DNA from 3 places in the Sinorhizobium mexicanum genome. Region 2 is predicted to be linked to each of the others. Evidence: predicted binding sites of a transcription regulator. Region 2 holds the regulator's gene; each other region holds the start of a gene.
The links. Region 2 encodes PhoB, which activates phosphate uptake and scavenging genes when phosphate is short. Its sites were predicted from a motif close to TGTCATNNANCTGTCAT; they were not measured.

Region 1: a site for PhoB is predicted at 1,415-1,431, ahead of FKV68_RS15305 (DUF1045 domain-containing protein). Genes of this name have one in related genera too.
Region 3: a site for PhoB is predicted at 1,324-1,340, ahead of FKV68_RS06670 (esterase-like activity of phytase family protein). Genes of this name have one in related genera too.

Annotation. Positions count from the first base shown of each region.
Region 1 is NZ_CP041238.1:3,232,682-3,235,956, forward strand. Features, by position in the region: gene puuE (allantoinase PuuE) at 1-486, opposite strand, end outside; gene FKV68_RS15305 (DUF1045 domain-containing protein) at 566-1,366, opposite strand; gene FKV68_RS15310 (glycosyltransferase family 2 protein) at 1,819-2,874, shown strand; gene FKV68_RS15315 (NAD(P)/FAD-dependent oxidoreductase) at 2,905-3,275, opposite strand, start outside.
Region 2 is NZ_CP041238.1:636,031-639,305, forward strand. Features, by position in the region: gene pstB (phosphate ABC transporter ATP-binding protein PstB) at 1-278, shown strand, start outside; gene phoU (phosphate signaling complex protein PhoU) at 424-1,137, shown strand; gene phoB (phosphate regulon transcriptional regulator PhoB) at 1,322-2,005, shown strand; gene FKV68_RS02980 (GcrA family cell cycle regulator) at 2,084-2,602, opposite strand; gene FKV68_RS02985 (aspartate aminotransferase family protein) at 3,019-3,275, shown strand, end outside.
Region 3 is NZ_CP041238.1:1,420,136-1,423,410, forward strand. Features, by position in the region: gene lon (endopeptidase La) at 1-641, shown strand, start outside; gene hupB (DNA-binding protein HupB) at 862-1,134, shown strand; gene FKV68_RS06670 (esterase-like activity of phytase family protein) at 1,455-3,275, shown strand, end outside.

The DNA.
Region 1 (3,275 bases), 1.7 Mb from region 2:
GAGCGGCCGCTCGCCGGTCAGTTCCGTATGCAGGCGGACGACCTCGCGAATATGCTCGCGCTCCACCTCTTCCGGGAAGTCCTTGTATTCGAGCCAGCGCAGGCCGTGGCTGGCGATCTCCCAGCCCGCCTCCTTCATCGCCGCAACCGCCTCCGGGTTGCGCGCCATCGCAGACGTGACGCCATAGACCGTAAGCGTGACATCGCGGCTCGTGAACATGCGCCACAGCCGCCAGAAGCCGGCGCGAGCGCCATATTCATAGATCGATTCCATGTTGAGATTGCGCTGGCCCGGCCAGGGCTGCGCGCCGACGATTTCCGACAGCAGGCATTCGGACGCCGGATCGCCATCGAGAATGCAGCTTTCGCCCCCTTCCTCGTAGTTCAGGACGAATTGGACGGCGATGTGCGCATCGCCGGGCCACCGCACCTGCGGCGGCGTCCGCCCATAGCCTATGAGATCGCGCGGATAGGAGGTCCCTGCCATCAAATCACCCTTCGATTTTTCCGGAACGGTAGCACTGCGGACCGGATTGTCGAGATGAAATTGAGTTTGCGAGCGGCGCCTAGCAGCCCGCGAGCAAGGAGGCCATGATGAAGGGTATCGGTCTGGCGACGCGCCCCTCGGCGAGGTTCTCGGCGGCCGGCCGTTTCGCCGTGCCGTCGCGCAGCCGGGCGGAAATCTTGCCAAGCGGATGCTGCGAATGAACCCGCATCGGCGCGCCCGGATCCTGCTCGATGAAGAGCGCAAGGCTGCCGATCGCCAGCGGCCTTTCCAGATACGGCTCGAAAAGCTCCCTGAGGGGCGCTTCCATGCGCCGGGCGGTTTCCGGATTCAAGGCGCCCGTCAGCTTCATGTGAAAGCGATACTCGTCCATCACATACGGATCGCCCCAGCGATGGAGGTTGCTGAATTGCGGCGCCGTCAGCCGGTCCGGATCGCACCGTTCGATCTCGTCCTCGCTTATCGGCGCGCGAAACCTGTCGAATGTCTGCACGACACGAGCGGCCAGCAGGTGCATTTCCTGGCTCGGTACCTGCGGCACCAGCCCCCAGCACTGACTGAACCGAGCAACCTCCATTCGCGCGATTTCGAAAGGCGTTTCGGCGCTGGCGAAATGCATCAGTGCCTTCAGCAGATCGGCTTCGTCCGCCGCCGGGTTGAGGCAGAACGGCGCCATGATCATGGCATGAAAGCCGAAGCGGCGGGGTGCTGCCGTATGGAAGGCGATCTCGGAAACCGTCAATCCGGCAATGGAAGGCAGTTCCGTCGGCTCATCCGAATAAACGTTCCGCCCAAGCCAGCTGGCGGCCACTGCCGACAGCGGGTCCCCCATAGGCGGGGTGAAACAAATGGCGTAACGCATGGCGCATGCTCCGGAAGTCCGTGGATGGCCGCCTATTAGGTGATTTGCGTGACAGATTAACGAAGTTGGCGGCTCAGAACCGCGCCGAAATCGCGTGTCATGCGAAGCAAGATGCGCCATGGAAATCCGCGGCGTCGAAACGCTGCAGAGGCCTATCGCGATCCCGCGACGATTCGCCAAGGCCCTATTGTCAACACAATAAGTGCAGTTACTACGCCGCAGCGCTTCCCCTGAAGCGTCGAAAATCGCGCGATGGTGCAAGGCAGCAACCTGCCGTTTCGAGCACCGCTGCGCCGGAGGAAATCTACCCGCGGTTTCCTTTAAAAGGTTGGTACCGGCCGCCTGCTTGGCGGGCGAATGCCTTATCGTCTCCGGACGAGATGCCGGCGCCGACCACTCACACTCGGCATGAGTACCGAAGCGACAAGCGGGGATCAGAGCGAGGGCAGGCTTTGCTGGACCAAACTTCTGTATCCATCATCATCACCAACTATAACTACGCGCACTTTCTCAGGCGCTGTGTCGACAGCGCCTTGGCTCAAGATCACCCGCATACCGAGGTTATCGTCGTCGACGATGCCTCTTCCGATGAATCGCCAGCCATCATTCGAAAGTATGGCGACAGGATCCGCGCGTGTCTGCGTCCGGCAAACGGCGGACACGCGGCCGCCTTCAACACCGGTTTCGCCGCGAGCTCCGGCGATATCGTGTTCTTTCTGGACGCCGACGACTATCTCTATCCGACTGCCGTATCCGAGGTCGTCAATGCATGGGACGTCTCAACCGCTCAATTTCAGTTCAGGCTCCATCTCGTCGATCAACAAGAAAAGGTAATGGATGTCTTCCCGCCGCCAGAACAGCCCTTCGACACAGGCGACGTGACGCCAAAACTGTTTCAGCGTGGTCGTTATCAGACGACGGTCACCAGCGGCCTTGCCTTCGCCCGTTCCGCCCTGGAAGCGGTGATGCCGATGCCGGAGGGAAAATTCCGGCAAGGGGCCGATGGCTATCTTGCAACCGTGGCGCCGCTGCATGGCCAGGTCCAGGCCACCGACGATTGCCTCGGGGCATACCGCATGCATGGTTCCAATCATTCGCTGTTTGCCGAAAAACTTGCCGAACGGGCACGCTGGCGCATGCAACATGATTTCCGCCGTCTCGAAGCCCTCTCCGCCGAGGCGGCGGCCACCGGATCGCAGTTGCGGCCCGGTATCGCCCTGCGTGACCCGACCCATCTCGAGGAGCGACTTGCGTCCCTGTGCATCGAGGAGGCGCGGCACCCGGTCAGGGACGACTCGCGGCTGCGCCTGGCGGCAGCAGGTGCAACGGCCAGTCTTGCCATGAACTACTCTATCCGCAGGCGTGCCGTCGAAGCCGTCTGGTTCCTTGCAGTCGGGGTGCTTCCGCGGCAGCTGGCGACGTCAGTGCTCTCCTGGAAGCTCGTGGCATCGTCACGCCCTGCCTTCCTGTCCCTGCTGTCAAAAACCATACGGCGAGCAATGGGGTAACGCGGGGGGCGCCGTCTGCCCGGCTCGGTCTTACCGCAACGCCGCGATGTGGTGCGCGCATGCAAACGACTCGGGAAGATCAATGCTCGGCCGCCCGATGATCTCGTCGATCACGAAGCGCGCCAGGGCATGTGCCATGCCGAAACTGACTTTGAAGCCGCCGGTCAGCACGGACAGATTGTCGAAATCGGGATGGCGTCCCACGATCGGCTCGCGGCCGGTCGCCCTGGGGCGTAGCCCGGCCCAACGCTCGATCACCTCTGCACCGCGCAAGGCGGGCGCCATTGCTTCAGCTCGCCGGATCAGCACATCCAGTTGATCGTCCGTCGAATAGGGCTCGTCGAAGCGGTTCTCGCTGGTGCTGCCGATCGCCACATGACCATCTTCGTGCGCGACGATGT
Region 2 (3,275 bases):
GCGCCGTAGCTGTCAGCCCCGAAGTAATCCTGATGGATGAGCCCTGTTCTGCGCTCGATCCGATCGCCACCGCCAAGGTGGAGGAACTCATTCACGAGCTGCGCGCCAACTTCACGATCGTCATCGTGACCCACTCGATGCAGCAGGCCGCGCGCGTCTCGCAGCGCACCGCCATGTTCCACCTCGGCAATCTCGTCGAGGAGAACGATACCGACAAGATGTTTACCAATCCGGATGACCAGCGCACGCAGGACTACATTATGGGTCGGTTTGGCTAAGCCAGGCGACAGAGCAATTCCAGGGAGAGTGTGAAACGGTTTTCCGTCCGGAATTGTGTAAGTTCAAAGAGTTAGATCATTTCAATGTTTCAACGAAACAAGGAAGTGATCTGGTCAACCGGTTTGCGAGTTCGAGGAACGAAACATGTCATCTACACACATCACGTCGGCTTTTGACGACGAGCTCAAATATCTGACGCGCCGCGTCTCGGAAATGGGAGGCCTTGCCGAGCAGATGGTGGCCGATTCCGTCCGGGCGCTGGTGAATTCCGACCTGGCGTTGGCGCAGAAGGTGATTTCCGACGACGCGATGCTGGACGATGCCGAGCGCCAGATCGGTGACAAGGCGATCGTCACCATCGCCAAGCGTCAGCCAATGGCCTCGGATCTTCGCGAGATCATGGGGTCGATCCGTATCGCCGCCGATTTGGAACGCGTGGGCGATCTCGGCAAGAACACTGCCAAGCGCGTGATCGCGGTCGCCGGATCCGGCATCCCCCGCAAGCTTGCGCGGGGCCTGGAGCATCTGGCGGAGCTGGCCCTGGTCCAGCTCAAGGAGGTGCTCGACGTCTACGCTTCTCGCTCGCCGGAAAAGGCGAACAGCATCCGCGAGCGCGACGAGGAGATCGACGCGATCTATACGTCGCTTTTCCGCGAACTGCTGACCTATATGATGGAAGATCCGCGCAACATCACGCCGTGCACGCATCTTCTGTTCTGCGCCAAGAACATCGAGCGTATCGGCGACCACGCGACCAACATTGCCGAAACGATCTATTACATGGCGACGGGCGCCCAGCCGCAGGGCGAACGGCCGAAGGACGATAATACGTCGACGCTGGGCTCAGTGACGGACTAGAGCATCCCGCTTTCAAAAGGAATCGTTGAAAGCGGATAAGATGCTCTGGAAATCAAAGTGCTAGAGCGCCCGATAGCCGCATGCCCTGGTGCATGCGTTGATCTTGTCCCGGTCGCGATTTTTCGCGGCCACAGAGTGTCGCGGTGGCGTGATGGCACCCGCGCGTGGGAAGGAGCATGACCGAATGTTGCCGAAGATAGCCGTTGTCGAGGACGAGGAGGCGCTGAGCGTTCTCCTACGCTACAATCTCGAGGCCGAAGGTTTCGACGTCGATACGATCTTGCGTGGAGACGAGGCTGAAATCCGGCTTCAGGAGCGGTTGCCCGATCTCCTGATCCTCGACTGGATGCTGCCCGGGGTCTCCGGCATCGAACTCTGCCGCCGGCTGCGGCAGAGGCCGGAAACGGAGCGTCTGCCGATCATCATGCTGACCGCGCGTGGCGAGGAAAGCGAGCGGGTTCGTGGTCTCGCTACCGGCGCGGACGACTATGTCGTCAAGCCGTTTTCGACGCCGGAACTGATGGCGAGGGTGAAGGCAATGCTCAGGCGTGCCAAGCCCGAGGTGCTTTCGACGCTGTTGCGTTGCGGCGACATCGAGCTCGATCGCGAGACGCACCGCGTCCACAGGCGTAGCCGCGAAGTCCGGCTCGGACCGACGGAGTTCCGGCTGCTGGAGTTCCTGATGTCCTCGCCGGGGCGCGTTTTCTCCCGTTCGCAGCTTCTCGACGGCGTTTGGGGACATGATATCTATGTCGACGAGCGCACCGTGGATGTGCATGTCGGCCGTCTGCGCAAGGCGCTGAATTTCTCGAACATGCCCGATGTCATTCGCACCGTGCGCGGTGCCGGCTATTCGCTTGAAAGCTGAAAGCCGGCGGCCTCCTCGGCAGGCATCAAAAAAAGGGGCGTCACCGCCCCTTTTTCAATTGCGTTCGCTTGAGGCCGGTCAGCGCATACGGCGGCGCTCGGCGGAAGGCTGATAGGCGAGCCGCGTGTGATAGCTGCAATAGGGCGACGATTCCGGCGAGTCGTTGCCGCAGAAATGGAACTCCTCCTTCAGGGGGTCGCCGATCGGCCACTTGCAGGTGCGCTCCGTGAGCTCCGTCAGGCCGAGGCGCCGGGACATCGGGACGACGACGTTCGGTGCGAGTTCGAGGGTCTGATCGGCGACGAGATCGACTTCGATCTCTTCCTTGAGGACGGTAGCGCCGGCGGTGCGGGTGACGGTGCGGGTGGCGACGCGCGCGGCATAGTTCGGCGCCCGGGGGGCGGACGTGGTGCGCTTCGGGCGTGCGGCAGTGGTCGCGCCGCCCGCCTTGGCCCGGCCCGGCAGGCTCAGCCGGTGAACTTTGCCGATCACGGCGTTACGGCTGACGCCGCCCAGTTGAGCCGCGATCTGGCTGGCGCTCAGGCCCTCGGACCACAGCTTCTTCAGTTTCTCCACCCGCTCGTCAGTCCAGTTCATTTCTGCACTCCCCGTTCTCGGCGTTGGATGGCAGAATCCATCACCAAGCTCCGGAAAAACTCCGGAGCTGCAACGCGATAACTCTTTTGGTGACTAGGTCCGCCGCATGCGTCTAGTAATTGAATATTAACCTACTGGCAGGGTGACTCCGTGGCAAGAGTCGCGGGAATCGCGCCGAATCGATTTCGGAGTTTTCCCCAACTTGCTGGCTGGCCGTTGCATTTTTGCAAGCCCCCGCGGCATGTTTTTTCGCGCGTCGGAATCCGCGCGTTCAAGCTCGCGGCAAGCCTTGGTTTTGTTGACATTGCGGTGCGAAATGGGAATAGTGCCTGCGCCGCCGAAAGGCGGCATTTTTGATTTTTATCGGACGCGATCGCCCGATACCGATGCCAACAGGACGCAAGGAGAAGTTCGCCATGGCCGCAACAACGCCGCTCTACGACACCTATATGCGCGCGCCGTTGCGTTTCGAGCGAGGCGAGGGCGCCTGGCTCATTGCCGAGGACGGCTCGCGCTATCTCGATTTTGCCGCCGGCGTTGCCGTGAATTCGCTTGGCCATGCCCACCCACACCTCGTCGAGGCGCTGAAGGCGCAGGCGGACAAGGTCTGGCATCTTTCCAACCTCTATGAAATTCCGGGCCAGGAAAGCCTGGCGCGCCGGCTGACGGCGGT
Region 3 (3,275 bases), 780 kb from region 2:
ACGATCAGGTCGGCGTGGTCACGGGACTGGCCTGGACCGAGGTCGGCGGCGAATTGCTGACGATCGAAGGTGTCATGATGCCCGGCAAGGGCCGCATGACGGTGACCGGCAACCTGCGTGACGTGATGAAGGAATCGATTTCGGCGGCCGCCTCCTATGTCCGTTCGCGTGCGATCGATTTCGGCATCGAGCCGCCGCTCTTCGACAAGCGCGACATCCACGTGCACTTGCCCGAGGGCGCTACGCCGAAGGACGGCCCGTCCGCGGGCGTTGCAATGGCAACGGCGATCGTCTCGGTGATGACCGGCATTCCGATCTCCAAGGACGTGGCGATGACCGGCGAGATCACCCTGCGCGGTCGCGTGCTGCCGATCGGTGGTCTGAAGGAGAAGCTGTTGGCGGCTCTGCGCGGCGGCATCAAGAAGGTGCTGATCCCCGAGGAGAACGCCAAGGATCTCGCCGAGATCCCGGACAATGTGAAGAACAACCTCGAAATCATCCCGGTTTCGCGGATGGGCGAGGTTCTCGAACATGCCCTGACGCGTCGGCCCGAACCGATCGAGTGGGACCCGGCGAACCAACCGTCGCCGGTCGCATCGGTCGATTCGCAGGACGAAGCAGGCGCTTCGATCGCCCACTGATCAAGTCCCGGAAGGGGCGGGGGACTGTGTCCCGCTTGCGCCCCTCGCCAGAAAAACAAGGAAGACCGGCACTTTGCCGGTCTTTTTTGTTGTAAAAACCCTTCGCAAGCCTTGCATTCCAAGGGATTAGGCGCAATTGGGAATGGCAAGACGTGGGCGATGCGCAAGCTGCCCCGGCTTAACAAGACAGTCGTTTCGAACCAATGAAAGGGGTGGAAACATGAACAAAAATGAGCTCGTGTCTGCGGTTGCTGAGAAGGCCGGACTTTCCAAGACCGATGCGTCTTCTGCAGTTGATGCAGTTTTCGAGACCATCCAGGCTGAACTGAAGAGCGGCGGCGATATCCGCCTCGTCGGTTTCGGCAACTTCTCCGTGACCCGTCGCGAAGCCTCGAAGGGCCGCAACCCGTCCACGGGCGCGGAAGTTGACATCCCGGCCCGCAACGTGCCGAAGTTCACGGCCGGCAAGGGCCTCAAGGACGCTGTCAACTAATCTGGTGTTTGCGGGTTCCAGAACCCCAGCGAACATCTCACTGCACCCTGTCTTGCCGTTTCCCTTGTGAGAACACAGGCAGCAGGGAGGTTCATGTTTCATCTGCCGCGGCGCCGCCTGATGGCGGAAGCAAGCAAGCAGATCAATTGAGGCCCGGTTCGCCCGGGCCTCTTTTCGTTTCTACCTCCGTGTCATTGAGCTGTTACACGACGGTTGCACAAGCCTCCCATCCGGCGCGTGAGACGATCGGGCGATTCCGGATGCCAACAGCGGCACAGGGCAGGGGCTATTTGCCCATGTGTCGCGACACGGAGGGACACGTGAAGACATTTTCAATCACCACAGCATTGGCGGCAGCGCTCGCCGCATCGACGGCATCAGCCGTCCATGCAGAACAGGTTTTCAACCGCGTCGCATCCTTTGCCGTCGCGGACAATCTGCCGGAAGGTGCGGATCGCAAAGCCGCGACCTCGGCCGAAATCATAACGGCAAGCGAGGATGGCAACACGCTCATCTATTCCGACAGCCCCGGAAAGCGCATCGGCTTCATCGACATCACCGATGCCAAGGCACCGAAGGCGGGCGGCATCGTATCGTTCGACGGCGAGCCGACGTCGGTTGCAGTCGCTGGCGCGAGGGCGCTTGTTGCCGTCAATACCCGCGAAAGCTTTACGAAGCCCTCGGGCCTCGTCGCTGTCGTCGACCTCGCGACGAAGAAGGTCGACACGACTTGCGACCTTGGCGGCCAGCCGGACTCGGTTGCGGTCAACAAGGACAAGACGCTTGCGGCCATCGCGATCGAGAACGAGCGTGACGAGGAAGTGAACGACGGGAAGATTCCGCAGATGCCGGCCGGCGATCTCGTCGTCCTGTCGCTGAAGGATGGCGTCCCGGATTGCTCGAGCATCAAGCATGTGGCGCTGACAAGTCTCGCCGACATAGCCGGCGAAGACCCGGAGCCGGAGTTCGTCGCCTTCAACAGCAAGGATGAAATCGCCCTGACGCTGCAGGAGAACAACCATATCGTCATCATCGACGGCAAGTCCGCCAGCGTAAAGACGCATTTCTCCGCAGGCACCGTCGATCTCAAGAACATCGACACCAAGCGTGATGGCGCCATCTCGTTCACCGGCGAGCAGGCCGGCGTAAAGCGGGAACCGGATGCCGTGAAGTGGCTCGATGACAGCCGTCTGGTCGTTGCCAACGAGGGCGACTACGAAGGCGGCGCGCGCGGCTTCACCATCTTCGATACGACCGGCAAGGTGCTGTTTGAATCCGGTGCAGCCTTCGAACATGCGATCGCGGCAATCGGCCACTACCCCGAGAAGCGGTCCTCGGCAAAGGGTGTCGAGCCGGAAGGCGTGGAACTGGCGCAATATGGCAAGGACAAGCTCTTCTTCGTGCTCACCGAGCGCGCCTCGATCGTCGGCGTCTACAAGGACACCGGCGGCGAACCGGAACTGCTGCAACTCCTGCCGTCCGGAATTGGACCCGAGGGCGCCGTTGCCATCCCGGGCCGCAATCTGTTTGCGACCGCCAACGAGACGGACCTCGTCGAGGAAGGCGGTGCGCGGGCACACGTGATGATCTATGAACGGAGGGAGGGCGAGCCGGCCTATCCGCAAATTCGCTCGGCTGAGAAGGATGGCCTGCCGATCGGTTTCGGGGCGCTCTCCGGCCTTGCGGCAGTTGCAGAGAAGCCAGGCTTCGTGCGCGCTGTCAGCGACTCGGTATTTTCGTCGCAACCGACGATCTTTACGATCGATGCCACGCAGAAGCCCGCTCTGATCACGGAAGCGCTGCGGATCACCCGCGATGGCGCTCCTGCCCAGAAGCTCGACATCGAAGGCGCTGCCAATGACGGCGAAGGCGGCTTCTGGCTCGCCTCCGAAGGCGATGCGGACAAGCTCTACAGCCATGCGCTCATCCACGTGAACAAGAAAGGCGAGATCAAGCAGGAGATCGTGATCCCGGCAGAGCTGCGTGCAAACGAGACCCGCTATGGCTTCGAGGGCATTGCGACGGTGGGCGAAGGCGACAGCCAAGTCCTTTGGATGGCAATCCAGCGTGAATGGAAGGACGACGAGAAGGGCTTCGTCAAACTCGTCTCCTACAAGCCGGCGAGCAAAGAGTGGGGCGCC